Regions from separate parts of the Gracilibacillus sp. JCM 18966 genome, predicted to be linked through region 3. Evidence: predicted binding sites of a transcription regulator. Region 3 holds the regulator's gene; each other region holds the start of a gene.
The links. Region 3 encodes CtsR, which represses protease genes until heat stress. Its sites were predicted from a motif close to ATGGTCAATAAAGGTCAAACA; they were not measured.
Positions count from the first base shown of each region.

Region 1: ACZ5N5_RS10610 (ATP-dependent Clp protease ATP-binding subunit) is a predicted target of CtsR. The motif match lies at 8,290-8,310, and genes of this name have one in related genera.
Region 2: clpP (ATP-dependent Clp endopeptidase proteolytic subunit ClpP) is a predicted target of CtsR. The motif match lies at 5,814-5,834, and genes of this name have one in related genera.

Region 1 covers NZ_AP043883.1:2,211,262-2,221,717, reverse strand. The annotation lists gene ald (alanine dehydrogenase) at 1-1,032, opposite strand, end outside; gene ACZ5N5_RS10645 (SRPBCC domain-containing protein) at 1,280-1,729, opposite strand; gene ACZ5N5_RS10640 (helix-turn-helix domain-containing protein) at 1,829-2,629, shown strand; tRNA gene ACZ5N5_RS10635 (tRNA-Ala) at 2,662-2,734, opposite strand; gene ACZ5N5_RS10630 (ABC transporter permease) at 2,804-3,580, opposite strand; gene ACZ5N5_RS10625 (ABC transporter ATP-binding protein) at 3,580-4,488, opposite strand; gene ACZ5N5_RS10620 (PLD nuclease N-terminal domain-containing protein) at 4,490-4,711, opposite strand; gene ACZ5N5_RS10615 (dimethylarginine dimethylaminohydrolase family protein) at 4,827-5,660, opposite strand; gene ACZ5N5_RS10610 (ATP-dependent Clp protease ATP-binding subunit) at 6,096-8,216, opposite strand; gene ACZ5N5_RS10605 (tetratricopeptide repeat protein) at 8,677-10,032, shown strand; gene ACZ5N5_RS10600 (DNA-3-methyladenine glycosylase family protein) at 10,092-10,456, opposite strand, start outside.
Region 2 covers NZ_AP043883.1:3,810,918-3,821,373, forward strand. The annotation lists gene ACZ5N5_RS18645 (aliphatic sulfonate ABC transporter substrate-binding protein) at 1-94, opposite strand, end outside; gene ACZ5N5_RS18650 (PLP-dependent aspartate aminotransferase family protein) at 128-1,924, opposite strand; SAM riboswitch class I at 2,027-2,133, opposite strand; SAM riboswitch class I at 2,207-2,320, opposite strand; gene ACZ5N5_RS18655 (hypothetical protein) at 2,614-2,691, shown strand; gene ACZ5N5_RS18660 (N-acetylmuramoyl-L-alanine amidase) at 2,705-3,823, opposite strand; gene ACZ5N5_RS18665 (DUF7010 family protein) at 4,081-4,665, opposite strand; gene ACZ5N5_RS18670 (hypothetical protein) at 4,669-5,295, opposite strand; tRNA gene ACZ5N5_RS18675 (tRNA-Arg) at 5,561-5,633, opposite strand; gene clpP (ATP-dependent Clp endopeptidase proteolytic subunit ClpP) at 5,896-6,492, shown strand; gene ACZ5N5_RS18685 (HPr family phosphocarrier protein) at 6,528-6,788, opposite strand; gene whiA (DNA-binding protein WhiA) at 6,913-7,866, opposite strand; gene ACZ5N5_RS18695 (gluconeogenesis factor YvcK family protein) at 7,926-8,882, opposite strand; gene rapZ (RNase adapter RapZ) at 8,887-9,771, opposite strand; gene trxB (thioredoxin-disulfide reductase) at 10,059-10,456, opposite strand, start outside.
Region 3 covers NZ_AP043883.1:958,885-969,340, reverse strand. The annotation lists gene ACZ5N5_RS04575 (GxGYxYP domain-containing protein) at 1-543, shown strand, start outside; gene ACZ5N5_RS04570 (hypothetical protein) at 524-727, shown strand; gene ACZ5N5_RS04565 (GNAT family N-acetyltransferase) at 724-1,890, shown strand; gene ACZ5N5_RS04560 (MgtC/SapB family protein) at 2,009-2,701, shown strand; gene ACZ5N5_RS04555 (CtsR family transcriptional regulator) at 2,875-3,339, shown strand; gene ACZ5N5_RS04550 (UvrB/UvrC motif-containing protein) at 3,351-3,893, shown strand; gene ACZ5N5_RS04545 (protein arginine kinase) at 3,893-4,969, shown strand; gene clpC (ATP-dependent protease ATP-binding subunit ClpC) at 4,971-7,400, shown strand; gene radA (DNA repair protein RadA) at 7,588-8,961, shown strand; gene ACZ5N5_RS04530 (PIN/TRAM domain-containing protein) at 9,019-10,119, shown strand; gene ispD (2-C-methyl-D-erythritol 4-phosphate cytidylyltransferase) at 10,248-10,456, shown strand, end outside.

The DNA.
Region 1 (10,456 bases), 1.3 Mb from region 3:
GTTCAAACCTTTAGCAAATGCTGGGTCTTTCCTCACATACCCCTGTAAGCCAAGATTTGCTAGGCGCACGATATATGGGATGGTAACATTTGTTAGTGCATAGGTTGCTGTCTTCGGTACTGCTCCTGGGATATTGGCAACTGCATAATGAGTAACTCCATGCTTCACATATATAGGATTATCATGGGTAGTAACACGATCAATCGTTTCGATCGTTCCTCCTTGATCAACGGCTACATCGACAACTACCGAGCCTTCTTCCATTGTTTTAATCATTTTTTCTGTTACCAGTTTTGGCGCTTTTGCACCTGGGATTAACACAGCACCAATTAGTAAATCTGCTGTTTTTATTTGTTCGTTAATATTGTATTCATTAGAAGCAAGTGTCCTTATTTTACCTTGGAATAGATCCTCTAATTCTCGCAGCCTTTGTATATTTATATCTAATAGCGTAACATTAGCTCCCAATCCAATTGCCATTCGTGCAGCATTTGTTCCAACAATTCCCCCACCTATAATGACAACATTCGCTGGGGATACTCCTGGGACACCGCCAACTAACACACCTTTACCACCATGAACCTTTTCTAAAAACCGCACACCTGCCTGGATAGACATTCTCCCAGCAATTTCACTCATTGGTACTAAGAGTGGTAAGCCTCCACTTCTAGCTTGAATCGTTTCATACGCGATTCCAGTTACTTTATTTTCAATAAGTGCATCAGCTACCTTTGGTTCTGCAGCAAGATGTAGATAAGTAAATAAAATTAAGCCTTCTCTAAAAAAGACAAATTCCTCTGGCTGAGGCTCTTTGACCTTTACTACTAGTTCCTGTGACCAAGCTTCTCTTGCCGTTTGTACAATTACTGCCCCAGCTTCTTCATAGGCATGATCCGAAATAGCACTGCCTACACCAGCACCTGTTTCCACCTTCACCTCATGGCCAGCTTGGGTTAGTGTCAGCACTCCTGCTGGTGTCATAGCTACCCGATTCTCATTACTTTTCATTTCTTTTGGTACCCCTATTTTCATCCAGTTCACCTACCTTCTATTTGCTAGTATGTTATGAAAAATTCTTATTATTCGTTTTCCCTTTTTTGTATTGTTTTAATACAAAAAGTTACAGTGGTATTCAACCTGATATTATTTTTTTTGGTTATCGTGCAATGTAATTGTGACATTACCAAGATATTGCCTTTTATCTTGTAACTCATACCGTTTGGCGACTATTCTTTCGATACTTTAATTTCAAAAAAACCATAGCATCAATCGCTATGGCTTAAAATCCAAAATCAAGTTGTTTCCCTGTTTCCGTAAAAGTTTTGATATTACTTAAAATCATTGGCCAATGGTCTTTCGTGCTTTTATAGGATGGATGTTCTTGTGACCATAGATCATTTATTAAAGTTAATTTCGTACAGTTTCCAACAGTAGTTAAAGTATAAGTGATACGTGTCTCAAGGTTAGCATGATCTTGATTATACGAAGGACCAGGATGTTCCGTAAAGCTCAGTTTTTCTAATGGATTACATGTCAATATCTTTCCATATACATGAACTGTCTCCTCACCATCATTACCAGGTCCGATATAGGAAATAGTCTCACCTGGTATAAAAGATGATCGGATCGTACATCCATAAAAGGTTTGCTGTACCCCCTCATCGGATACCAGCGTTTCCCATACCTTTTCTATTGGTGCATTGATATAAAAATCGTAACTCAAATCCATTTGTCATTCCTCCTATTCCATTTTACTAGTATGGTATAATAACCTCATCAAAATGTATTGTATAAATGCGACAAACATATAAGTTAGGTGTGAGAATTATTGAAAAAAGTAATTACAGTTCCAAAAGGGATTCTACATTCAAAGGAAGGAAGTAAGAAGTTTACTCTTCATCGCTATAAACCTAGTATTGAAGCATCTGCTATTGTTCAACATTATTGGTTTGTAAGATGGGATCTATTAGAGGACACACCATACGAACAACATGTTGTTTCACATCCTAATATTAATTTGGTTTTCGAAAAAGATTATGCCAGTATTCATGGAATAAAGCGCACTATTTCTTCCCATTTGTTAGAAGGTAGGGGCTCGGTATTTGGTGTAAAGTTTTTGCCTGGAGGTTTCTATCCACTCTGGAAAAAGGATATATCTCAACTAACGGAAAAATCGATCGACTTTCAAGAGGTTTTCCATATAGACAGTAAAACGATTCGAGATCAACTTTTTCAAAACCATGATGTGGCTGAACTCTCTATTCCACTAATAGACCAGCTAATATGTTCTAATCTGCCGGAACCTGATGAAAAAGTTGATTTAATCTCTCAAATTGTTTTATTCATTAGAGAAGATCGGTCAATTATCAAAGTGGAAGATGTGGCGAACAAATTCAATTTGCATGTGAGAACGCTTCAACGCTTGTTTGACCGCTATGTTGGCGTTAGCCCTAAATGGGTAATCAAGCGTTATCGACTTCATGAAGTAGTGGAAAGCATTGATAAGGGTAGTACTAAGAATTGGGCAGATCTGTACACAAGACTGGGTTACTATGATCAGGCACACTTTATTAAAGACTTTCGTTTGATTGTTGGGAAATCACCTGAAAAATATTTTAAGGAAAGCTAGGAAGTGATTATTTAATTTTAAAAAAAAAAAAATGGAGCATATCGGGCTCGAACCGATGACCTTCGCGCTGCCAGCACGACGCTCTCCCAGCTGAGCTAATGCCCCGTAAATTTTATATTATCAATTAATGAAAGTTGTAGCAAGTAAAAAAGAGCATTAATTATTAATACTCTTCTATTCCGCCATTTCTTTTGTTTGAAAAATATATCTTGAAAATAGTAAAAGAATCAATGAGAGACCCAGGGTAATGGCTGATGCCATCCACAATTCATTTGGAATAGAGCCTTCAGTAAGCATAGTGGTTATATGCTCACTAATACTATTTGGTAACCAGGGTAAACGAAATGAAAAAATTTGGTTCAACACTGACATCGCCATTATTGTTATAACTGTTGATGTTAAGACAAGTCCAGGAACCTTCATCATTGTATTATAAAAAACAGTGAGCGTGACAACAAATATGAGCCAAACAAAGTAGAACAAGAATAAACTGAAGAATTCTATAATTGTAATTTCACCAAATAATAAATTTACATAATACCAACTTGCAAGCATTCCTACTAAATAAGAGACAAATACTAATAAAAGCTTGGCACTCCATTTAGCCAAAATATAAGTTACATAACGGACTGGCTTAACTAGAATAAGTTCTGCAACGCCACTTTTTCTTTCACCTGCGATAACACCCATTGTAATGGCTATAACTACTAACACGCCGAGCATACTCATTTGAGTGAGACTCATCATAATTGCCATTTCTGGTTCTGTTTCAGGTATATCAATAACTGCTCCATCTGGTAAGCCACCAACCGCTTGGATGATTTGTGGTAAATAATACGTAGATAATGGGTCCATAATACAGAACAATATAAAAACAAGTGGAACCCAGATCCATTTATAACTCCGCCAATCTTCCAATAACTCTTTCATAAAAATTGTCTTCCATTGCATCAGCTTTGCACCACCTTCATAAACAAATCCTCAAGAGATGTTCGACTTAATTCAAACTTTACTATAGGCCAATCTTCTTGCACTGCTTTTGTTAAAATCTCTGCACGGGCTCTAGCAATATCATTAACAAAAATATGAAGTTCACCTTTCTCAAGTACGATCGTATTCACAGATTCTAGCCTTTCGATTTTGTCCACATATTTATTTGCACTATCGCGCAAGCTGAGCTCAAACTTAGGTGATTGATGTCTCTTTCGCAGATCATCGATAGATCCTGATTCTAGTATTTCACCATGATGTAATAATAATAAATCATCACAAATTTCTTCTGCATCCCCTAAGATATGAGTGGAAAACAAAATAGTTGTTTCTTCCTTCAATTCTTCCATCAGTGTAAGTACTTCACGCCGACCAATTGGATCTAGTGAGGATACTGGTTCATCCAACATGAGAAGCTTCGGCTTATGCATCATCGCTTGTGCAATTCCAAGTCTTTGTTTCATTCCACCTGAATATTTGCTAATTCTTTGATTTTTCGCATCATCAATTGCTACTTTTTTTAATAATTCTTCGGCTCTTTCATTGGCTTCTTTTTTGGAAAGGTAGGCAAGCTCGCCGACATACATTAAAAATTCCTTACCTGACATCCATGAATGAAAAACTGGATATTGAGGTAAATAACCAATAGAATACCTAATATCATTTAGAGCATTCTTCTCTTGAAACTTGATCGAACCATTACTAGGCTTTAATAATCCGGAAAGCATACGTAATGTTGTTGTTTTTCCAGCGCCATTTGGCCCTAGTAAAGCAACACATCTTCCCTTATTTAATTCAAAGCTTATCCCTTTCACTACTTCTTTACCTTTAAAGACCTTTTTTAATTGCTCCACCTTTATAACCGACATGTTATGACTGTCTCCTTCCAACAATGAAATATAAGATTGGACCGATAAAAGTGAGAAAAACAATAATTACTGCCCATATAGGTTTAGGACCATTTGTGTCATCCGCCTTTATAAGTGAAATAATTGCAATAATCATTAAAATCAATTGAATAAGTATAAGTGGAGCAATAATAGGGAGGAATTCTACCAGATCTTCTATCGAACCATTAGTGAAATCTTGCATAAAGACTCACCTCCTAATCCTTGTTACGTTTAAGGTGAATAAAAGGTTTCAAAAAAGTAATACGAATGGTTAACACAATGAAATAAAGCTTGGTATGTCACCAAGCTCCAATATTTTATCTATTTGTCCTTCTTATTGGTAATGTACAGCAACGAAATGCTCCACCAGATTTGATTATCTCTGAAAACTCTACCTCTATAACCTGATAACCCCTGGCACGTAATTCAGAGTTAACATTTTTATTTTCAGGAAGAGAAATCACTGTTTTATTACCAATCGAAAAGACATTGGTACCAAGTGTAAACTGTTCATCATCCGAAACTTCGATTAGATCATACATTTCCATTAATCTATCCAGTTCTCTTTGTTTGAATGCTGATGTATATATTAAACCTTCTTTCTCACTGAGCAAATTAAATGCGCAATCTAAATGGAGAATGTCTTCACTAATCGGTATAGGCATGAGTTTCCTATCTTGAATTATTTCCTGAAGAGCATCGACAGCTTGATAGGTGGTCCTTTCGCTAATACCGATCCATACTCTATCTCCCGCAAGTACTACATCTCCTCCTTCAATGGAAGGGGTAGTTAATTTCATGTAATTAAAATTTCTATTTTTCAAAAATTCTTCTAGGAGCTCGACTTCATGTTCCCTTATTTCACTCCCCATCTTCGATATGTAAACCGTATCACCAATTGTAAAGCCTATATCACGTGTAAAAACTTGTTCATTTAGTTCTTCTTTAGGATCAATGGATAGCACCTTAACGCCATGTTCCTCTAGGGTTCTCACAAATTGCTCATGCTGTCTATTGGCAATTTCTACATCTATATTCTCGTCTTTATAAAATTTTTGTGTTTCATTTATAACATTTGTAATTCTCATATAGGTTGGTGGGCACACCATTACTTTTTCTAATACGTCGAATTCATTTTGTTGAAATACCAAATCTAGCGCCCCCTCTGTTGTAAGATAATAAAATCATGCTTTTATTATACCAAAAAATGATACTTTCATTCTTTATCCTTTGTTTCTATTCCAGACAGAATCCTTCAGGAAAAAGGTGGGTACATTTTCTAACAAATTCATTTCACCCTCTCTTTTTCGATGCTACTCTTGAGTTACAATAAAAAATGGAGGGATTTACATGAAACGAAAAAGAATGAAAAACCCTAATTTTTTTACCTTTGTCATTTTAACCTTCAGAGTCATATTTCAATAATGTTTGCATAAAATGAAATAATACTATTAAACAAGCACGGTCGACTTTCCTATCTAGTCTATCGTGCTTCCTTTTGTTATGTAATATATTGCATTAAACTCAGATTCCACAAACCCCAATAAAAAACTCTAGCCGTTTCTGGCTAGAGTTTTAATTCCTTCTTATGCTTTTTTCACCACAATATCATTGTTCTCAAAGACAATTTTTAATTTCTTGACTTCTTCCTCCTCAAGAACAACATCTGTGATTCCATCTTCTACTTTATCTTGGATAACACGTCGTAATGGTCTTGCACCAAAACGTGGATCATAGCCTTTATCCGCGATATATTGTTTGGCTTCTTTAGATATAGTTATATCTAAATCTTGGTCTTTGAGGTGTTCTTCTAGTTCAGCAATCATTAAATCGACAATCGCTAATAAGTTAGCTTCTGTCAACTCATTAAAAGGAATGATTGCATCGAAACGATTTAAGAATTCAGGTTTGAAATAATCACTTAAATTTTCAAGTGTTGATACTGCTTCATTGTTGTCACTATTAAATCCGACAGTTATATTTTTCACACCTGTTCCTGCATTACTTGTCATAATAATCACCGTATCTTTAAAGCTTACGGTTCGACCATGACTGTCTGTTAAGTGACCATCCTCCATAATTTGTAGGAACATATTCTGCACATCTGGATGTGCCTTTTCAATCTCATCAAGCAATATTAAGCTATAAGGATTGCGGCGGACCTTTTCTGTTAATTGTCCAGCCTCTTCATGACCTACATATCCTGGTGGCGAACCAATAATTTTGGAAACGGCATGTTTCTCCATATATTCACTCATATCAAGGCGAATCATGGCATCCTTTGTACCAAATAATTCTTCAGCGAGTGCCTTGGTTAATTCTGTTTTACCTACACCAGTTGGACCAACGAATAAAAAGGACCCAATTGGACGACCTTTTGCTTTTAAGCCTGCTCTACTTCGACGAATGGCCTTAGCTACTTTATTGACAGCTGTTTCTTGTCCTATTACTTTTCCCATTAGGTTTTGTGCTAGATTTTTCATCTTAGACTGTTCATCTGATTGAATTTTCCGCACAGGAATTCCTGTCTTTTCTTCTATTATTTGTTGAATATCCTCAATAGAAACGACAGCTTTTGGTGATTCTGTTTGTTCTTCTAGTTTTTTCTCTAATTTAATCTCTTGGTGGCGTAGATTTGCTGCTCGTTCATAATCCTCTCGTTCTGCTGCCTCCATTTTTTCTTTGGCAATTTCATCAAGTCGTTGCTGTAATGAATCATGGTCTGTTTCTGCTACCGCTAGGTTTAAACGAGCCCCAGCTTCATCAAGTAGATCAATTGCTTTGTCAGGTAAGAAACGATCTTGAATATAGCGTTTAGATAGTACTACTGCAGCGCGAAGTACTTCATCTGGATAGCTAACTTTATGGTAGTTCTCATATCGTTCTTTCAACCCTAGCAAGATTTGCTCAGCTTCCTCCATGCTAGGCTCTTTTACGATAATTGGCTGGAATCTACGTTCAAGTGCTGCATCCTTTTCAATTTTTCGATATTCTTTCAAGGTAGTAGCTCCAATTAATTGAAGCTCACCACGTGCTAATGCTGGCTTTAGGATGTTTCCTGCATCCATTTGAGATCCTTCAGCAGTTCCTGCCCCAACTAACAAATGAATTTCATCAACAAAAAGAATAACATTTTGACGTTCTTGCAACTCTGATACAAGTTGTTTCATTCTTTCTTCAAATTGTCCTCGAACCCCTGTATTAGCTACAAGAGATGCGACATCAAGGATATAGATTTCTTTATTTAAAAGCTTAGCTGGAACATTTCCTTCCACAACCTTTAGTGCTAATCCCTCAGCAATTGCTGTTTTCCCAACACCAGGTTCACCAATTAGTACAGGATTGTTTTTATTTCTACGATTTAATGTTTCTATTACACGCTTCACTTCATTATCACGCCCAATAACAGGATCAATTAAACCTGCTCTTGCTGCATCTGTTAAATTTTTACCAAGTTGATCTAGTAACCCATTTCCGTTAGATCCATTCGTCGTATAAGTACTGGAAGTTGCCTTATGAGAACCACTTGCTCCTCCTGCAAAGAAGCCTTCAAATCCTTTGTCTCCAAACATTCCAGATGGATTTTGTGCTTTGTTTTGTATTTCTTGAAAGCATGTCTCACATACATGCAAGGATTGTGTTTGGTCATTAAATCGAAGGCTTACATTAATTGTTGCTTGACGAATACCACAATGCTGACATTTCATCATTCATTCCTCCTTCAATTTTAAAGGTCAATTTGACTTTGACTATATTTGACCTTTATGTAACTCATATTATACTTTGACCTTTTTTGACTTTCAAGACTTTTGCTCAAATTTTTTTCTTTAAATTTAAAAAACAAAAACCAACCTACTATAGTAGATTGGCTCTATTGATTAAGTATCTATATTTTATATAACAACTCCAAAAGGGATAAAAATAAAGGCTAATGCTAAAATTATTGACCAAATCACTTCTTTTAGCATTGTATTCCTCCTAGTTAGCTTTTTTTCTATCATAGCATAACCGTATCCATAAATATCTCATTTCCATAAAACATTACAAACAATTTACATTTAACCGAGCTCTACGACTAATTCTATCTATTAATGTTAAAGTCCCGCTTTATTGAAAAAATTAACTATGTTAAAATAAACGTATCCTGGTATTAAGGAGTTGTTTTATATGGTCAAAATTAACCTTTTACATCATAACAAGAAAAAAATCCCAATGACAGTAACAAAATTAACGATATTCAAACAGGCCAAAATATTAGATGCTATTAGTAAAAACAATCAATATTACACAGTGATTTTTTATAAGAATAAGTGTATAAATGGTAAGAAAACTACCGAAGTAAGAAGGAACAGCTTTTTAGCTACTGCATACCGTTATGGAACTACTTACAATGCTACACACCCTCTCACTGAAGCTTTTGTATCCACTATTCAAAACTATCGCACCATTTCATTCAATCAAATGTTTCAAAAACTAAAAGATAAATATAACGATAACGAAATGCTATATATACTATCCATGTTCGACAACTTTATTAATGAGAAGAAGATTCAAGCACTTTGCAAAAAAGTTTTCTACCAATATAGAAGAAATGGACAACTAAAAAAAGCGTTTAGTACCCTCATAACTTATGCACAAGTACGACCTCATGATCGATTTGCAAGTGACATGATCCATCACATAGATTTTCAAAAATATAAAGTTCTGTATGATGAAATGACAGATCTTTCCTTCGATAACGACGCCCTTTATCTAGAAGCAAAGCTTTCTCAACAACAATTATCTACTACCCAATTTAACCGTGTGATACGATTATTACAAAAAGAAGACAGAGTTTTTGATATACTTTTTGCTAACTATGATCATATCCTTCAAAATCTGCCTCCTATTAGCATTTCAGCTATAGAGCAATTCGATACATTAATCGAAGACCTATTACCTGATGACTGCATCATTTCGTTGTGGGAGAAGCTCCTTGAACACGATCCTAGCTGCTTAACGATCTACAATAAACTCGAATCAAAACAAGCATACACCACCATCGTCCATCATCTAATAAAGCAAAAAATAGCAATACCTCTTGATTTGTTAGTAAATGCTATACACCAAATGAATGGAAAACAGCTGTCGCGATACACAGAGGAGATATTTCCTTTGTTAAGTGAACTTATCGAAGATTCGGCTCAATTAGAGCCATTAATCCATCATTGTATTATTAAGCTACTGCCCTTCTATTCGATCGAAGAATTAGTGGAAAAGCTTCCAAATACAAAGCTACCTATTGCGAGAAAACTATGTAAAATGGGCCAATATGAGAACAATCCTGATGAGCAACTCGCGTTAGGAGAATTATACTTTGAACTCGAGCAATACGAGAAGGCTATTCAGTGCTTTGAATGGGAAATGGAGTTAAATCCTGAAAATCCTAAATCACTACAATATTTACAAAAAAGCTATCAGGCTATCGGTGATAAAGAACAAGCCAACAATTATCAACAGCTCTTACTTAACATGCCTTCGTAATATATTGAGCTCCCATCAGTGGAGAGTTTTTCCCCACTGATGGCTTGTGCGCTTCGTGCTTACCGTTCCTCTATACTTCTCCACAGTGTCATCGTTGCATAGGAACGGTAAGGCTTCCATTTCTCGCTCCAGCCTTGCATCCTATCACGGGTTGGCTTCTTTTCTAGATCATAATACTTCTTTAATGCATTTTGCACCCCTATATCTGCTACTGGAAAAAGATCTTTCCTACCAAGAGAAAACATGAGCCAATTCTGGGCTGTCCATGGGCCAATTCCTCTCAATTTCGTCAATGTTGAAATGACTTCTTCATCATTTTTTGTCTCGAAGGTAGAGAGATTAATATGACCTTGAACAACTTGTTTGGCAGTATCAATGACGTATTCTGCCTTTCTTCTACTAAATTGCATTGCTTGCAGCTTTT
Region 2 (10,456 bases), 1.4 Mb from region 3:
CTTCTGCTGCACAGCCTGATGCAATAACAAGAATGAAACCAAAAAGCGCGATAGCTAAAAAACTACGTAAATCTATTAATGGTATTCTTTTCATGATAGATTGTCCCCTTTTTTATTTTCTTTTCTATTAAATTTCACAAGCATAAGTGGAAATTGTTCCTCTTAACCGCTGGGCTTCTTTGTACGTACATCTATTGTGTACAACCTGTAACCCTGCTTCTCTTGCCACTTCTTCTGCTTTTGGTGAAACAACACCTTCCTGTAGCCAGAATACTTTTGGTTTAACTTCCACCGCTTCTTTTGCTACTTCTACCGCAGCATCAGGGCTACGGAAAACTTGTACAATGTCAATAGGAACAGGAACACTTTTTAAATCTGGGTATGCTTTTTCTCCTAAAATCTCTGTTTCCCTTGGATTAACTGGAATAATTTTATATCCAAGACGTTGCATTTTTCTTGCTAGACGGTAGCTCGGTCTTGCTTCCTTCCCACTCAGACCAACAATAGCCAATGTTTTTTGGCGAGTCACCTCTTCCCCATTCTCGATTACCCGCTCATATGGAGAATTTAATGCCCATTTAATTACCCCTTCATCATTTACGACGATTTGTTTTGCTTCATCTGCACCGATTCCTGTTGCTTTGGCAAGTGCTTGATCAAGATCATTTTGAATATCACGAATTGATTCGATTCCTACAGATAAACGAACAAGCTCTTCTGTTACTCCTGTTTCCTCTAATTGCTCTTTACTTAACTGTTGATGAGTAGTAGAAGCTGGATGAATAATTAATGACCTAGCATCTCCAACATTGGCTACATGGGACCATAGAGAAACATTATTGATTAGATCTCTACCTGCATCTCGTCCACCTTTAATACCAAAGACAATGATTGAGCCAAAGCCATTGTTCAAAATACGCTTCGCTAGTGCGTGTGATGGATGGCTTTCCAATCCTGGATATCGAATCCATTCCACCGCTTCGTGTTCTTCTAGATATTCTGCTAATTCCTGAGCATTTCGATTATGTCTTTCCACTCTTAAATGAAGTGTTTCTAATCCTTGTAGTAACTGGAAGGCATTAAATGGGCTAAGTGCCGCACCGAAGTCTCTCAATAACTGGACACGCACTTTTGTGATAAATGCTAATGTTCCAAAGTCTATTGCATAACGAATTCCATTGTAGCTCGGATCTGGTTCAGTAAATTGAGGATATTTTTCTGAATTCCAGTTAAAACGACCTCCATCAACTATAATTCCGCCAATCGATGTACCGTGACCACCTATCCATTTTGTCGCAGAATGAACCACAATATCAGCACCTAATGTGATTGGTTTACAACCATAAGGTGTGGCAAATGTATTATCAACGATCAATGGTACACCTGCCTCATGAGCAATCTCTGAAACTTTTTCTACATCCAATACTTGAAGGCCAGGATTTCCGATAATCTCACCATAAACTGCTTTCGTATTTTCATTGATGGCTTGACGGAAATTCTCAGGATCGGTTGGGTCTACAAATTTTACGTTGATTCCGTATCTTGGTAATGTTACAGCAAACAGATTATAGGTTCCGCCATACAAGTTCACACCTGCAACAATTTCGTCTCCCGCACTTGCTAGATTTAAGATCGATAGGGTGATGGCTGACATCCCCGAAGCTGTTGCAACTGCTGCAACGCCATCTTCTAAAAGGGCTAATCTTTTCTCAAAAACATCGACAGTTGGATTACCAATTCTTGAATAGATGTTTCCTGGTTCATCAAGTGCAAATAGTCTCTCTGCATGTTCTGTGTCATGGAAAACGAACGAAGTAGATTGATAGATAGGCACTGCTCTTGAACCTGTTGTTGGATCAGGCGCCTGACCACCGTGTAAATTTAAGGTCTCCGCATCATACGTTGAATTTTTAAAAGCTGTCATGTTAGTTTCCTCCTTGAATATTCCATTCATTTAATTAATATAAGTATAAAGAAAAGCCTTCTTCGACAAGAAGAAGGCTTTGGTTATCTACCAGCTGTCTCCCTCTTATCTATCAGGAATGTTTCCTGCAGGATTTAGCACCTTTTAAGCTGAAGCTTAATGGTTGCTGGGCGTCATCGGGCCAGTCCCTCTGCCTCTCTTGATAAGAGCTATTTAATTTTTATCGGATCAAAAAATCCTCTCTACATGGAGATAGAGAGGATTCAGTGTGAATAATTCGCTCTCTTATCTCTCCAAGCATGATCACTTAGTGGAATTGGCACCTTTATTAAGCTTTTGTGCTTAATGGTTGCCGAGGTTTCATAGGGCCAGTCCCTCCACCTCTCTTGATAAGATTTATTGTCAAATATTGTAATTCCGAGTGGATTACTTATATTTAATTTAGTTATTACATACTTTAGCATGGTAGACCACCACTGTCAACAAGTATTTATAAATTATTGAATATTTTTCTTTTAAGAGTATTCATGATTTATATCGACATGAAATAGCTTTTTTTTAATCCATTCATTTATGTTTTCAAAAAAATAGCGCATACTCATCCTAGAAAGAGGTTTTATTATGATCAACTACAAAAAAAAGTTGCCATCGTAACAGGAGGTGAAAGTGGTATCGGACGAGAAACATGCTTGCAATTAGCCAAGAAAGGTGCACGCATTGCCGTTATTAATATTTCCGATGATAGAGAAACGCCTGCATCCATTTGATGCAGCCACTTCTCTATTTAAAATAAGCTAAAAGACCTTTGGTGATCCCTTCTGCTAAGTTATCTTGATAGTCGCTTGTTCGGATTGTGAGTAAGTCATGAGGATTCGTAATAAATCCCATTTCTAATAAGAGTGCTTTATTTTGATTGTTTCTTAGTACATAGAAATTACTACTTCGAACCCCTCGATCTCTCATTGTGACATGTTGAGATAAAGAGGACTGCATTTCATAGGCAAGCTCTTTACTATCTGGGCCAAAATAGTGTGTGCTAATTCCATTAGCAGAAACTATTGGACTTGCATTAAAATGTAGACTTATAAAAGCATGAGTCTGATAAGCATGACTTATTCTCAAGCGGGTGGCATGATCTACATAGCTATCATTACTTCTCGTTAATAATACCGTTGCACCTGCTTGACGGAGCTCACTTGCTATCTCAGAAAGCACCTCCATAATGACATCCTTTTCAAAGATACCCCCAAGTCCTATGGCTCCAGGATCCATGCCACCATGCCCTGGATCGAGCACAATATTAAAGCCATTTAAGTTCTGCTCATTGCTTACCGTAGTTGTAGTAGCTGTTTGTTCCACAGATTGCTCTGTATCTGACGTAGCCTGGGCTGATGGTTCTTCAGGTATGTATGTGGTACTTTGATGATTCGTCAACCAGCCCGCAATCCATCCAATTTTACCATTCTTTAAATCTACTTTTATCCATTGATCTTCAGTATCAACGACCGAAAAAGACTCTCCAATTGTTGTAAAACCGATAATAGGATAATTTGTACCTGGTCCTGAACGAATCCGAACACCAGTGGCAGTAATAGAAACATCGTTTAAACTATCATTAGTAGCTGCTCGCTCTTGCTCTTCCACCATTAAAAATTGTGAAGCTATCCAAGCCTCTTTCCCATTATAAAAGGTTTTATACCAGCCATATGCCTCATCAAACACTTGTACTTGATCTCCAGCTTGTAATTTACCAAGAATTTGTCCATTTAAAGATGGCTCTGAGCGCACATGTAAATCTGTTGCTCCCACATGATATGTTTTCCCCTCTGCCTCTATAATCAAAGGGAAAACAAAGAAAAACGATAAAAATAAGATGATGGCTGTACTCTTTTTTATCAAAACAATATCACTTCCTTTTTCAGGATTTACTCGATAGTTTCTGATACCCAGAAGTGACCAATACTAAACCTATTTTTTATCGATTTTTGTAGAAAATATGATGATTAGTCATAATTACTGAATAGTCTCCATGAATAAAGATCATTTATTTATACATAAAAAAGCCCCACTACATCGATTAAACGATTTTAGTGAAGCTCTTTTATAAGATAATGCACCCGGAGGGGGCTTAAATTGTTGTACTAATGGAATAAACGTTATGAATTCAATTTTTTCCTGTAATCAATATAAAGAAGTATAGTTAAAATAAGCAAAAATATGATCATAGAAAACGGTATTAACCACAACTCATTCTGATTTAAATTCCATCCAATTAAGATAATAGCAAATGATACAATTGGAGCCATTATAAAATAAGGCTTTGAAAGGTAAAACCATCCATAAGGGAAAAAATGTGCTGCTGTAATGATGGAAAAAAAGATAATAGCTTCTTCTGGGCTTTTACCTATCGCCCAAAAAAGAATTGGAAAATATACGAGCTGAGCAATGTTCAAGAATACTCCTAACTTACCTAAGGGATTACCTTCAAATTTCCAATCTGCTTTCAAGAGATTGGAAAGACCCATCGATAAAGGAAACATTAATCCCGTTGAGAATAACATATAAATATTTTTTAGTTCTAGTGTGATTGGTTGTAAAAATATTATGGTAATAATTAACCAAATGATTACAGCTGACAACAAAAAGGAAACACCATTTTTCCCACTAATCGATAATCTTTTACGGAGATCATTAATTTGCAAACTAATTTCCCCTTCTTTTTTAAAATTTTCATCATTCATAAGCTACTCCATTGTTTGCATATCTTCTGGGTAATGAATGGTGTCAAATACCTCATCTGATTTAGAATCTTTAACATTGATCGTGACATCATAGTCATCTGGAGATGCTCCATCATAAAGTTGATACATCATTCCTGTTATTCCAATTCCCAGCACAGCAAAACCGTCCATACTATTTTCATACCCTTCTCTATCAACACTTAAATGAAACTCTGAAAAATCTTCATTGGAGGTAATGTCTTGAATTGACGGGAAGTCACCACTTGTCTTAATCTCCTCCATGGATTGATCTAATTGTTTTTTTATTTCATTCATCATTTCCTTGTGTTTGGATTTTGACATTTTATAAGTCAAGCTTCCGTCTTCATTCTCTGTTACTTTTAACCCTTCCTCTTCAGCTTTCGCTATCGATTCATCGGTAGATTCTATCATAGAGGAAGGTATGGTAACTTCCACACTTAATAAGTTTTTATCTACTTCAACCGCTTCTTTATCGTCATTCTGATTTGGTTCTGAATCTTTAGTATCTGTATCTATAGCTTCTTTTCCTTCTTCTTCATTTTTCTCGACTTCGAATCCACAAGCAGTTAAAAATATAATACAGAATAAAAAAACTAATAATTTCTTCATGCTCATTTCCTTCCTAGGTATATTTAATAGGATTTTATCACTATTTGTAGGATATTACTATGGAAAAAGCGTCTGTAACTAAAAACTTTGATAATGTCATCATTATTTTGTTCGTTGTTTACTCGATTTCATTCAATTATTTTTCGACTTTCTTTGGAACAAAAAACCCCTCCTCCGGCTAACTATTTAGGTAGACGGAAGAGAGGTGCTTTTATTACCTATATGCAATTCAATGAACTTATTGACATCATATACAAGGATATTACGCGCCCGGAGGGATTCGAACCCCCGACACATGGTACCGGAAACCATTGCTCTATCCCCTGAGCTACGGGCGCATGAAAAAATACGACAAGATTAATTATAGCGAAAGATATAATTAATTTCAACGAAATCTATATTTTTCTTTTGCAACAATTGAATTGATTGTTTAAATTATGTTATTTTCGGGTAGGATGAACATAGATTATAATAGACGAAAAGATCATCCATCCAAGAAGGTCAAAAGTCAATCAAATCTTTTGACCTTTTTTGACCATTAAGTTATGATGTTAATAGTTAAATAATAAAATGATGAAGCAATAAAGGAGGAGTTTTCTTATGAATTTAATCCCTACAGTTATTGAACAAACTAATCGTGGTGAGCGTGCTTATGATATTTACTCTCGCCTATTAAAAGACCGAATTATTATGCTAGGTAGCGCCATTGATGACAATGTTTCTAATAGTATCGTGGCTCAACTATTATTCCTTGCTGCAGAAGATCCAGATAAGGATATCTCCCTATACATTAACTCTCCTGGTGGTTCCATTACAGCAGGTATGGCGATCTATGATACGATGCAATTCATTAAACCAAATGTATCTACCATCTGTATTGGAATGGCAGCATCTATGGGAGCATTCTTACTCGCTGCAGGTGAACCTGGAAAACGATTTGCTCTACCGAACAGTGAAGTCATGATTCACCAGCCACTTGGCGGAACACAAGGTCAAGCTTCTGATATTCAAATTCATGCAAATCGTATTATCGAAATGCGTAAAAAATTAAACCAAATTCTAGCTGATCGTACTGGCCAACCGATTGAAGTTGTTGAAAAAGACACAGATCGCGATAATTTCATGACAGCAGAGCGTGCAAAAGAATATGGTCTAATCGACCGAGTGATGGAAAAGAAACCAACTGATTTAAATTAATACATTGGAAAACCCTGCATCATCGCAGGGTTTTTCTATTCTGAATTTCCTTCTATAAAGCTTACTAGATCTGCTAATGCTTGTTCTTCATCCGTACCATCGACGATTATTTTAATTTCACTCCCTTTGGAGAGTGCTAAACTCATCAATCCCATAATACTTTTCGCATTGATTCTTTTTTGATCTTTTTCAATAAAAATTTCGGCAGTATAATGATTTGCCTTTTGTACAAATTGTGCTGCAGGACGAGCCTGTAAGCCAGGATCTACCCCTATAATAACTGTCTGTTCAACCATTCCCATCCTCCTCATTTTTGAAAGCGTTATCATTTTATTATACTATATCACTTCTTCCAATATTACACAAAAGTTTTTACTTAGCATTTTAAAAGGTAAAGAGCACATGTTTAACACATATGCTCTAGGATTTATTTACAGTAAGTTTTTCACTTCTTATTTGTTCCGCAAATTGATCTATTTTCTTCAATCGGTGGTTAATTCCTGACTTACTAATCTTCCCTCCAGAGACCATTTCCCCTAATTCCTTAAGAGATACATCATTATGTTCTAATCTAAGTTCCGCAATTTCCTTTAACTTATCTGGTAGTGCATCTAGTCCAACCGTTTCTTGAATATATCGGATATTCTCCACTTGTCTAAATGCCGCACCAATCGTTTTATTTAGATTTGCTGTTTCACAATTCACAAGGCGATTTACGGAATTACGCATATCACGAACAATTCGAACATCTTCAAATTTAAATAATGCCTGATGTGCTCCAATATAGCTTAAGAATTCGGTGATTTTTTCGGCCTCTTTTATATACGTAATAAAACCTTTCTTCCGTTCTAAAATTCTTGCATGTAATTCATAATTATTTAATAAATCACATAATGCTTGATTATGCTCTTCATAAAAGTTATAAATTTCAAGATGATAAGAGGAGGTTTCTGGATTATTCACAGAACCACCTGCTAAAAAAGCCCCTCTTAGATAGGCTCTTCGACAGCAGTCTTTCTTAATATACTTATCTGAAATAGTTCGAATAAATTGATACGGCTCTTGAAGTATGTCCATATCCAAGAGCATTTCCTTAACTCCTTCATTCATTCTTACAATATATACATTATTTTTTTTCAGTTTCATTTTTTTCCTTACGAGTAATTCAACAGGATAGGCATAAATTGTTTTAATCAATGTGTATATTCTACGTGCTATTGCTGCATTTTCTGTTTGAACATCGAGTGAATAATGTAAGCGTGAAAAGGAAACTGCTCCATTCATTCTAATCAGGGCAGCCAGCTCTGCACGATTACAGCAATTATCGTTCTCGATTTTCGTTAATTCTTTCTTAATTTCCGATGCAAATGACAACTTTCTCCCCCCTCCTTATACAGGTCGATTCTTGAAGTGTCCCTTACAGACATTTAACACTATTCTAAAAAAGACATAAGAACATCTGCAATTTTATCCTTATCATGTCTTAGAGAATGGTTTTTTTGTTTTACTATATCTGCTTCAATTATTTCTATGTCTAAGCTTTTTAATTTTTCGACATCAATTTTAACAGGAGCAGCATTTTCCTCTGCATAAATTAATTGTACGGATGGATCAATCGATTTATTATGAACAATAATAGATTGAATACATCCTGGTCCAATATGATCCATAATTGCTTGAACATGATCAGAAGCTGTGTAACCATTAGTTTCCCCAACCTGTGTCATCACATTACATACATATACCACTTTGGCGTTTGTTTCCTTTAATGCTTGACCAATTTGAGGAACAATTAAATTAGGTAGAATACTTGTATAAAGACTACCAGGTGAAATGACAACTATATCCGCCTCTTTAATCGCTGTCACTGCTTCAGGTAGTGGTAAAACCGGGTTCGGCTTTAGGAATACTCGTTTAATTCGTTTTCGTGCTTTTGGAATATTGGATTCACCTAATACAATCTCTCCATCCTCATATTCTGCATGAAGGAACATATTTTGATTAGCAATTGGATAAATATTGCCTTCCACATTAAGAACACGAGAAATTTCCTTTATTCCTGTATAAAAATCGCCTGTAACAGATGTCATCGCTGCTAACAGTAGGTTTCCCATGGAATGACCTAATAATCCGTTTCCTTTCGTAAACCGATGCTGAAACAGATCCATTAGCATTGGTTCTACATCGGATAATGCAGCAATCACATTCCTTATATCGCCCGGTGCTGGTATTTCCATCTCTGTGCGAAGGCGACCAGAACTCCCACCATCGTCTGCCACTGTTACAATAGCGGATAGGTCAATGGGATATTCCTTAAGACCACGCAAAAGTACCGGCATACCTGTTCCACCGCCGATCACAACTATTTTTTTTCTATCTGTTTGTGTCATATTTTTATTTTCCCTTTCGCTTATCGATATCACGATGGCTTACATGTGTGACATAGTTCTTTTGAAAATATTTTGCTAAATATTCCGCAATCGCAACAGAACGATGCTGCCCGCCGGTACAACCTATTGCGACAACGAGTTGACTTTTCCCTTCCCGTTTATATTGTGGAAGCATAAATTCTAATAAATCAACCGTTTTATCAACAAAGGCTTTTGTATCCGACCATTTGAATACATAAGAGGATACATCTGTATTTAAACCTGTTAGTGGTCGTAAATTTTCGACATAGTGGGGATTGGGTAAGAAACGCACATCAAATACTAAATCTGCATCAATAGGCAATCCGTACTTAAAGCCAAATGATAACGTATGAATCGAAAAGATTTCTTGCTCTTTTTCACTATATCGTTGCACTATTTTTTCTCGTAATTGCTTTGGTTTTAATTCAGAGGTATCGATAAAATGTTGTGCACGTCCTCTTAATTCATCTAGAATCTTTCTTTCTGCATGGATCCCCTCTAACGGTAATCCATCCTGTGCAAGTGGATGTGATCGACGCGTTTCTTTATAGCGCGAAACAAGTACTTGATCACTCGCATCTAAAAAAAGAATATGCTCCTCTAACCAATTTTCCTGACCCAATTGGTCCAAAGCCTCAAATAAGGAATCAAAAAATTCTCTACCTCTTAAATCCATCACAAGTGCTACTTTTTGAATATTATTCGTTGCATCTCGCATTAATTCTAGGAATTTAGGCAATAACGCTGGAGGCAAATTATCAACACAATAATACCCTAAATCTTCAAAACTTTGCACAGCGACCGTTTTACCCGCACCAGACATCCCTGTTATAATAACTAGTTTTGTTTCTTCCTTTTTTGTCCCCATTGCATTACTCCTCCCATTTCATCCACTTACCGCAAAAGGTTATCTTTTTTTGCTCTCACTCTATTATATACTGAGTGGAGAAGGAGTTACAAATATCGAAAATAAAATTTACTAAGGGATTTAATGGATAAAAAAAAATTGGCATAGGTGAAAACCTATGCCGTCAAGTAATATATTTATTAAAAAGGGGGTCAATTAGTTAACTACATTATATCCTTTTTATATTTCGTCCGTGTTACAGGGAAGTTAATTTCTTTTTACGTTCATATGTCGAAAAGATGACAGGACTAGCTAGGAATATTGACTGACTCCTTTAAATTCTCAATATATGCCTGTGCTGCTTGTGCCGCGATACTTCCATCTCCTGTAGCTGTTACGATTTGACGCAATTCTTTTTCACGAATATCACCTGCAGCAAAGACTCCTGGTACACTCGTTTCCATATTCTCATTTGTTGGAATATAACCTTCCTCATTCGTGATTCCTAGAGATTTAAAAGGCTCACTTAATGGCACCATACCAATATAAATAAAGGCACCATTAGTTTCATGTTCAAATTCTTCTCCCGTTTTTTTATTGAGTAATGTGACGCTTCCTACTTTGCCATCCTTCTCATTGATCGATTTCACAATGGTATCCCAAATAAAATCAATTTTGTCATTTTTAAAAGCGCGGTCCTGTAGGA
Region 3 (10,456 bases):
ATATTAGGCTATTACCAGCAAACTGCTACAGATAACGACCTTTTAATTGCTGGTCCATCGGGGGCAGGTTATATCTATCCTACACCGTGGCCGGATGATACATTTGATTTATTCGCTAGACAAACAAAAAGGTACATGAAACGTACGGGAATGGATATTATTTATGCATTAAATCGTGTAGATGAACAAAATGTACCTTTAACAGAATCCAAAGTACAGGATTACTTGGACTATGTAGACCCACAAGGAATGTTCTTAAGCTGGGAGAGCAATACAGGAACATCTATCTTAAATAATGAGCTACCACAGTCGATTTTACGTGGTGTCAGCAGTGTCAGTGAAGCAAAAGAGGCGATAGCAGATGCCTCTCGTGATTGGGACGGAGATTCACCACTATTTATTTCATTGGGGATGTTATCGTGGTCTCTTACACCATCAGACGTTGTAGAAATTGCAGAATCACTGAGCTCAGAATATGAAATTGTCCGTGGAGACCAATACTTTGAATTAATCCGTGAAGCCAATGGATTACCAAAAAAATAATATTTTTTCTAATGATGACCCTGGAGGAATCTATTTTCTCTGGGGTTTTTTATTTCCTAATGCAAAACGGTTGGTGGATGGACAAAAAATTGAGATACTTATAGCATACATATACAAAGGAGGAGCATGGGAAAAAGGTTTCACAATGGGAAGTAAACATTTAAAAAGAGGTGAAAAATTGTGAATCAAATTAAGAAATTATCGCATGATCATTATCCGGAAATATTTAAATTATCCCAATTTGCCTTTCAATACACCTTAAATGAGGTAGAACTAGAAGAAAAGGAAAAAGAAGCGGAGCGTCATGAAATTTGGGGATGGCTAAAAGAAGAGCAATTATGCGCAAAGGTCCATATGATTCCACTCCAGGTAAATATTAATGGAAATAAGGTGAAGATGGGTGGCATCGCTTCTGTTGCGTCGTGGCCAGAATATAGACGTGGTGGGATGATTAAAAAACTTTTGCTTACAGTTTTGCAGTCCATGAAGGAGAATGGTTATATTATTTCCTATTTACACCCATTTTCTGTTCCTTTTTACCGAAGATATGGGTATGAGCTTACCTTTCCGTACAAAAGGTATCAGATTCCAATCGAGACCCTTAAGAAAAAGTGGAGCCCGAATGGTTATGCAAGAAGAAGTAAAAATTATCAGGAGTTAGACAAGATTTATTCCACCTATATAAATAGATACAATGGTGGACTTATCCGAGACGAAAAATGGTGGCAGCAACGCGTTATCAAAAAAGACACGATCATCACGATTTGCTATAATGACCAGGATGAACCAGAAGGTTATCTCCTATACCATGTGAAGGATCGTATATTATATGTAGAAGATATGGCATATGTTAACTCAAATGGTTTAAAATTAATTCTTCAATTACTTTCTAATCATGATTCAATGGTAACGTCAGTAGAGATGAAGGTGCCAGCGGATGACTCCTTGCCTTTATTAGTAGATGAACCAAGATATGAGCAAAAGCTCGTGCCTTATTTTATGAGTAGAATTGTGGATGTGTCTGCCTTTTTAAGGCAATATCGCTTCCGGATGACGGATCGATTTCATCCTATCGCTATCGAAGTAGAAGATGAATTTTTACCAGAGAATACAGGTACCTATTACTTAACCAAGGAAAATAGTGATATCGTCGTCAGTAGAGATAAACCCGACGGGAAATGTCAACATATTTATTGTTCCGTTCAGCAATTAACTTCTATCCTATTAAGTTATCAAAACGCAACAAATTTAGCTGGCCTCCAACTGATTCAAGGAGATGTGACGGCAATTCAAACATTAGATGCGATCATTCCTAATAAACAGACATATTTTCCAGACTTTTTTTAAAATCATCCATTGGGTGATTTTTTTCTATAGATAAACTTTAATAACATGAAATATTTTGATTAGAAATAGGGTATAAATGAATTATCAACTAAAATTACCGCACTTAGGAGTGAGATATTTGCTTGAAGATATCTTTGATGCACAATTCATAGAGTCGATCTCAAAATTAGCTATTGCTTTATTACTATCCGGATTAATAGGATTCGAACGAGAGCTAAATAAACATTCAGCAGGATTTCGTACACATATATTAGTTGGCATTAGCTCTTGTCTTATGATGCTATTATCGATAAATGGCTTTGATTATTTTATCGAAAATTATGATAACATCCGTTTCGATCCTGCGAGAATCCCGTCCTATGTCATCAGTGGGATTGGTTTTCTCGGGGCTGGAACAATTATTGTCAATGGTGGAACGATTCGAGGCCTAACCACAGCAGCATCTATATGGGCAGTTGCCGGATTAGGGTTAATTATCGGTATAGGCATGTATAAAGAGGCCATTGTCACGACGGTGATCATTCTTGTTAGCCTAGTTGTTTTGAATAAGTGGGAAAAACAGATTCATAGAAAAAGACATCAAATTTCATTTGAAATAAAAGTAGCAAAAGACAAAAATACGGCTAAAATTCTTGAAAAAATACAATCATTTCCAATTGAAGTCAAGCAGTTTGACATTACAAATGATGAAGAAGGAAACAGACGGATTAAAATGTATATTGATGTTACCCATCAGAAAAACCGCGATAACCTTCATGAATGGCTACTAGAGCAAGATGATGTCAAGAAAATAAAAATGAAGTTTCAATAAAAGAAGCATACCCACGATGTAAGTCTTGCTTTTAGCATAAAATTCCAAAAACATGTTTCTAATAGTGGAAAAAAGGCAATAATAATTAGGAACATTATAGTTGCATCCGTCCTCACATGCAGTATAATAATAATATAGTCAAATATAGTCAAAGTCAGATAGGAGGAGGGAAAATGCGCAATATTTCAGATATTATTGAAGAATATTTGAAGGAAGTATTGCAAAGCAATCAAACGAAAATCATTGAGATTAAACGTAGCGAGATTGCGGATCGTTTTGAATGTGTACCCTCTCAAATTAATTATGTGATCAATACAAGATTCACTTTAGAAAAAGGGTATCTAGTCGAGAGTAAGCGTGGCGGTGGAGGTTATATTAGAATTAGTAAAATTACCAATGACGATAAAGCAAAGTTAATCGATGAAATTATTGAGATGATTTTACCGAAAATCTCCCAGCAGAAGGCCGCCAATATATTGGAGCGATTACTGGAGGAGGAGCTTATTACGACAAGAGAAGCGAAGTTAATGGTTGCTGCATTGAATCGTAATATCTTATCCTTCCAGCTACCCTTGAGAGATGAGTTGCGAGCTAGAATTATGGCAGCAATGCTACAATCCTTAAAATATGAATCTTAGGAGGTGTTCTTATGGAATGTCAAGAATGTCAACAGAATCCTGCAACACTTCACTTTGCTCAGGTGATTAATGGAGAGAAAAAGGAAATTCACGTCTGTCATCAGTGTGCGAAGGAAAAAGGCTATGTACCTCCTGAAGACGAATCCTATTCCTTACACAATCTGTTATCAGGGCTTTTTCAATTTGATTCAGATGCCTTCCATACATCATCTCCACATCATCCAATGGAGCAAGATCTCCAATGTGAAAAATGTGGTATGACCTATCAAGAGTTCACACGAATTGGAAAATTTGGATGTGCCACTTGTTATGAGACGTTTTCTAGTCATTTAAATCCAATATTTCGTAGAGTTCATAGTGGAAATACAACCCATGACGGAAAGGTTCCGAAACGTGTAGGTGCGGATATTTATGAAAGGAAGCAGCTAAGAAACTTAAAATGGAAACTCCAACAACTAATTGCTGATGAGGCATTTGAGGAAGCTGCGAACATTCGTGATCAAATAAGACAGCTAGAAAAAAACCTAAACCAAAAAGGGGAGGGTGATGCTTAATGGGGCTTGAACAATTTATCAATGAAGCCATTAGTCCATGGTTAAAGGAAGATGGACCAGATAGTGATATTGTGATGAGCAGTCGCATTCGACTAGCTCGAAACTTTGAACAGTCACCATTTCCTTTAATTGCAAATGAAGAGCATCTTGAAGGTATCTTATATTTTTTAGAAAAAGAATTCAATCATCGTAGTTTTACACAATATGAACAGCTTGAATTTGTTAGAATGGCGGATTTAAAATCAATTGAAAAACAGGTATTGGTTGAAAAACATCTAATAAGTCCACATCTCGCTGAGAAATCCCAATATGGTGCCGCATTAATCTCCAAAAATGAGCAGGTTTCCATCATGGTCAATGAAGAGGATCATATTCGGATGCAATTATACTTTCCAGGCTTCCAATTAAAAAGGGCCTTAGAAGAAGCCTTTCACATCGATGATTGGTTAGAGCAAAAGATAGATTACGCCTTTGATGAAGAAAGAGGCTATTTAACAAGCTGTCCAACCAATGTGGGAACAGGATTACGAGCTTCTGTGATGATGCATCTCCCTGCATTAGCTATGACAAGGAAAATTTCCCGGATGATCCCGGCTATTAATCAGCTAGGTTTAGTAGTGCGAGGGATCTATGGTGAAGGCAGTGAAGCATTGGGGAATATCTTTCAAATTTCTAACCAAGTCACCTTAGGGAGATCAGAGCAGGATATCATCGAAGACCTAACAAGTGTTGTTCAAAAATTAATCGAACAGGAACGACAAGCAAGAACAATATTAAAGCAACAGTCTGAGCTAGAGCTTGAAGATCGTGTGTTTCGCTCTTATGGCATCCTAGAACATAGTCGAATTATCGAATCCAAAGAAACGGCCAAATGTCTTTCGGATGTTCGGTTAGGGATTGACCTAGGATATATTAAGCATATTTCCAAATCTATTTTGAATGAATTAATGGTACTAACGCAACCGGCATTCCTACAGCAATATGCTAGAAGAATGCTTACACCTCATGAACGTGATGTTTTTCGGGCATCATTAATTCGTGAAAGGTTCACGTTAGAGCAAAGGGAGGAATTTTAATATGATGTTTGGACGTTTTACAGAAAGGGCTCAAAAAGTATTAGCCTTATCCCAAGAAGAAGCCGTTCGATTAGGACATAATAATATTGGTACAGAGCATATTCTGCTAGGACTAGTTAGTGAAGGGGATGGTATCGCTGCTAAAGCCTTACATGCCATCGGTCTCGGTGCAGAAAAAATTAGAGAAGAAGTGGAAGCACTAATTGGAAAGGGCAATCAAGTTTCCCAAACGATCCACTATACACCAAGAGCGAAAAAGGTCATTGAATTGTCGATGGATGAGGCAAGGAAGCTCGGCCATTCCTATGTAGGAACAGAACATATTCTCCTTGGATTAATTCGTGAAGGAGAAGGGGTTGCAGCACGTGTTTTAAATAACTTAGGAGTAAGTCTTAATAAAGCGCGCCAGCAGGTTCTACAATTACTCGGTAATAATGAAAATAGTGGCGCTTCGAATGGGAGAGGTAGTCAAAATAATAATGCAGCGACACCTACCTTAGATTCGCTTGCACGCGATTTAACAGCGATCGCGAAGGAAGGAAACATTGACCCTGTCATCGGGCGTAGTAAAGAAATTGAACGCGTCATCCAAGTATTAAGTAGACGAACCAAAAACAACCCTGTCTTAATCGGAGAACCAGGTGTTGGGAAAACGGCCGTAGCGGAAGGATTGGCACAGCAAATTGTACAAAATGAAGTACCTGAAATACTCCGTGATAAACGCGTCATGACATTGGACATGGGAACAGTGGTTGCAGGAACAAAATATCGTGGGGAGTTTGAAGATCGCTTAAAAAAGGTAATGGAGGAAATTCGCCAAGCGAACAATGTTATCTTATTTATTGATGAGCTGCACACATTAATTGGAGCAGGTGGCGCGGAAGGCGCAATTGATGCATCGAACATTTTAAAGCCATCCCTTGCTCGTGGAGAGCTTCAATGTATTGGAGCTACAACACTAGATGAGTATCGTAAATATATAGAAAAAGATGCGGCGCTAGAGAGAAGATTTCAACCGATTCAAGTGGATGAGCCGACGGTAGAAGAATCGATTCAAATTTTAGAAGGATTAAGAGATCGTTATGAGGCACATCATCGAGTAACGATCACGGATGAAGCAATGGAAGCAGCAGCTAAGCTATCCGATCGCTATATTACAGACCGATTTTTACCAGATAAGGCAATTGACTTAATTGATGAGGCGGCATCTAAGGTGCGTCTGCGTTCCTATACAACTCCTCCTAATTTAAAGGAATTAGAGCAAAAGCTGGAGGAAGTGAAGAAAGAAAAGGATGCTGCCGTGCAAAGTCAAGAATTCGAAAAGGCTGCTTCCTTACGTGATAGTGAACAGCGTCTTCGAAAGGATTTAGAAGAAACAGAATCCAAATGGAAGGAAAAACAAGGGCAAGAGAACTCAGAGGTTACGGTGGAGGATATTGCGAGTGTCGTATCCATTTGGACAGGAGTTCCAGTATCGGCCCTAACGAAGGATGAAAGCGAACGTCTCCTAAACATGGAAGACATTCTGCATAGTCGTTTAATCGGTCAGGAAGAAGCGGTAAAGGCCGTCTCAAAAGCCATTCGCCGTGCTCGTGCTGGATTAAAAGACCCGAAGCGCCCAATTGGATCCTTTATCTTCCTTGGGCCAACAGGTGTAGGGAAGACAGAATTAGCCAGAGCTCTAGCTGAATCGATGTTCGGTGATGAGGATGCCATGATTCGTATTGATATGTCAGAATACATGGAAAAACATGCAACCTCACGTTTAGTAGGTTCACCTCCTGGTTATGTAGGTTATGAGGAAGGTGGCCAATTAACTGAAAAAGTGAGAAGGAAGCCATATTCGGTTGTTCTGTTAGATGAGGTGGAAAAAGCCCATCCAGAGGTTTTCAATATTCTCTTACAAGTATTAGAAGATGGCCGTCTGACAGACTCTAAAGGTCGGACTGTAGACTTCCGCAATACGGTCTTAATTATGACGTCGAATGTAGGGGCAAATGAGCTAAAGCGAAACAAATATGTTGGCTTCAGCCTAGGCGATGAAGAACAAAGCTATAAAGACATGCGTTCAAAAGTAACGGAAGAATTGAAAAAGGCTTTCCGTCCAGAGTTCTTAAACCGTATTGATGAAACGATTGTGTTCCACTCATTAGAGAAAAAGCATATGAAGCACATTGTGGAGCTCATGGTCAAGGAACTCCAAAAACGCTTGATCGACCAAGAGATTGACTTTTCATTGTCTGATAAAGCAGTCGAGAAAATTGCAAAGGAAGGCTTTGATCCTGAATACGGGGCAAGACCTTTACGTCGATCTATTCAAAAGAACGTAGAGGATTTATTGTCAGAAGAATTGTTGAAGGAAAAAATTCATAAAGGCCAAAAAGTCAAAATTGATCTTGATGATAAGGGCGAATTTGCGATTGTATCTTAATTATTGAAAATCGGAAGGCGATCCTTCCGATTTTCTCTTCTCTTTTTTTCTATTTTTAAGTACCCTAAATGTGAATACCTCGATTTTCTACTATTCCACACTTTTTACATATAACTTTAACTAAATTGATAGATCTTTGTAACTTATAGCACATGACTTTCGTTTATAATAAATAGGAGGGATTATCTTGGCTAAAAGAAAATCAAAATTTGTTTGCCAATCTTGTGGATATGAATCACCTAAATGGATGGGGAAATGTCCAGGCTGTCATGAATGGAATACATTAGTGGAAGAAGTAGTGGCAAGCTCCACCAAAAGAGGAAATTGGACTTCTAGTGCTGCAACCATCCATAAACCAGAAAAGATTAGCCAGATACAATCTCAAGAAGAACCAAGAATCAAAACACAAATGCAAGAATTAAATCGTGTATTAGGTGGCGGTGTTGTTCCAGGATCGCTTGTCTTAATTGGAGGGGATCCAGGTATCGGTAAGTCTACTTTATTACTGCAAGTATCTAGTCAGCTAGCAGAGAGTAATGTAGATGTGTTGTATATATCTGGTGAAGAATCTATCAAACAGACAAAGCTAAGGGCCGATCGTTTAAACATTAACTCCGATCAACTATATGTATTAGCAGAAACTAATTTAGTCGATATTGTCAATCAAATTGATGCCATTAACCCAGGCTTTGTTGTCATTGATTCGATCCAAACCGTTTATAAAGAGGAAGTGACAAGTGCACCTGGAAGTGTCTCCCAAGTAAGAGAATGTACAAGTGAGCTAATGCGCATTGCGAAGCAAAAGCATATCCCTATTTTTATTGTAGGACATGTAACGAAGGAAGGTTCCATTGCAGGACCAAGATTGCTGGAGCATATGGTAGATGCTGTATTGTATTTTGAAGGGGAACGACATCATACCTTTAGAATATTACGTGGGGTCAAGAACCGATTTGGTAGTACGAATGAAATGGGCATTTTTGAGATGAAGGAATTAGGTCTAGTAGAGGTCTTGAACCCTTCTGAAGTATTTCTAGAGGAAAGATCGCAAGGTGTAGCAGGCTCAGCCATTGTCGCCTCCATGGAAGGAACAAGGCCAGTGCTCGTCGAGATTCAATCATTGATTTCCCCTACTAGCTTTGGGAACCCTAGACGAATGGCAACAGGAATTGATCATAATCGTGTACCGTTATTGATGGCTGTTCTAGAGAAAAGAGTGGGACTAATGCTACAAAATCAAGATGCTTATGTAAAGGTAGCAGGCGGTGTGAAGCTAGATGAGCCGGCCATAGATTTAGCAGTTGCCATCAGCATTGCCTCAAGCTTTAGAGACCAGCCACCACAAGCAGATGATGTCTTAATCGGCGAAGTAGGCCTAACAGGTGAAATTCGCCGTGTATCCAGAATAGATCAAAGAGTACAAGAGGCGGCAAAGCTTGGATTCAAACGAGCGATCATTCCAGCGAAGAATATGGATGGTTGGACTCCTCCTTCATCGATCGAGGTTATTGGTGTGGAATCAGTCCAACATGCAATCAGAGAAACCTTGGGACAATCCTAATGACGCACGTTTAAAAATTTTTTAATAGGAGAGAATACTATATAGGAGGTGAATGTGGTGCTAAAAAGATTCGTGCAAATATTTTTTATTATTGCAGGTGGTACCGCGGGATATTTATATATTCCAAAATTATTGGAAGTAATGGGGTTTGCAGATAGCGCTTGGCTACAGTCAGATTTTGCCCCATATCTAGGGCTAGTATTAGGAGCAATTATTTTATTTCTTATTTCATTGTGGTGTGCAGATTATATAGTAAACTTCTTTAATTGGATTGAGGAAACCTTATTAAAAGCTCCGGTAGCAGATTTGTTATTTGGTAGTTTAGGTATTATCGTTGGTTTAATTATAGCTTATTTCTTAAATGCACCAATCCAAGCGATTGAAATCAGAGTAGTGTCACAGGTTATTCCCATCTTTTTAAGTATTCTTCTAGCATACTTAGGTTTTCAAGTTGGTTTTAAAAGAAGAGATGAATTCCTTAATCTACTGACAATCCCGAAAAAAGAAAAGAAAAAAGCCCCTCAAACAGAGGATGTAGGAAGCGAAATGCCGAAACCAAAAATCCTAGATACAAGTGTTATTATTGACGGAAGAATTGCAGATATTTGTCAAACTAGCTTTTTAGAAGGAACCATTATTATTCCGCAATTTGTGCTAGAGGAGTTACAGCATATTGCTGATTCATCTGATGCCTTGAAGCGTAACCGTGGGCGAAGAGGTCTGGATGTTTTAAATCGAATACAGAAGGAATTACCAATCAATGTTGAAATATATGAAGGTGATTTTGAAGAGATTCAAGAGGTTGATAGTAAGCTAGTCAAATTGGCAAAAGTCATGAATGGGATTGTGGTGACAAATGATTTTAACCTAAATAAAGTTTGTGAATTTCAAAAAGTACCCGTACTAAATATCAATGATTTAGCAAATGCGGTGAAGCCAATCGTCTTACCTGGAGAAGAATTAATGGTACAAGTCATTAAAGATGGTAAGGAACAGAACCAAGGTGTTGCTTATCTAGATGACGGTACGATGATTGTGGTAGAAGAAGGAAAAAGCTATATTGGCAAAACGATTGAAGTTGTCATCACTAGTGTTCTTCAAACATCAGCAGGGCGCATGATTTTCGCAAAACCAAAATTGCTTGAAAAAGCTCTATAAAAAAGGTATAACATATAAGGAATAGAAGAAAAGTGATAACATCTATGTTATCACTTTTCTTTGCTCGTCCTAATATTTCGATTAGCTATGACAATGTAAGCATTGTTGGAAGAATATGAGGTGCCAATATGGTAAAATATAATGTCATCGTGCTGGCTGCTGGCCAGGGCAAGCGAATGAAGGCAGGGAAGAATAAGCAATTTATCCATTTGCTTGATCAACCATTAATCATACATACAGTGCAAAACTTTATTCATGATGATTGGTGTAAGGCTGTTTATCTCGTCGTTAATCCACATGAGCGGACAGAAATGGAAGCCTTATTTAAGCCATTTCC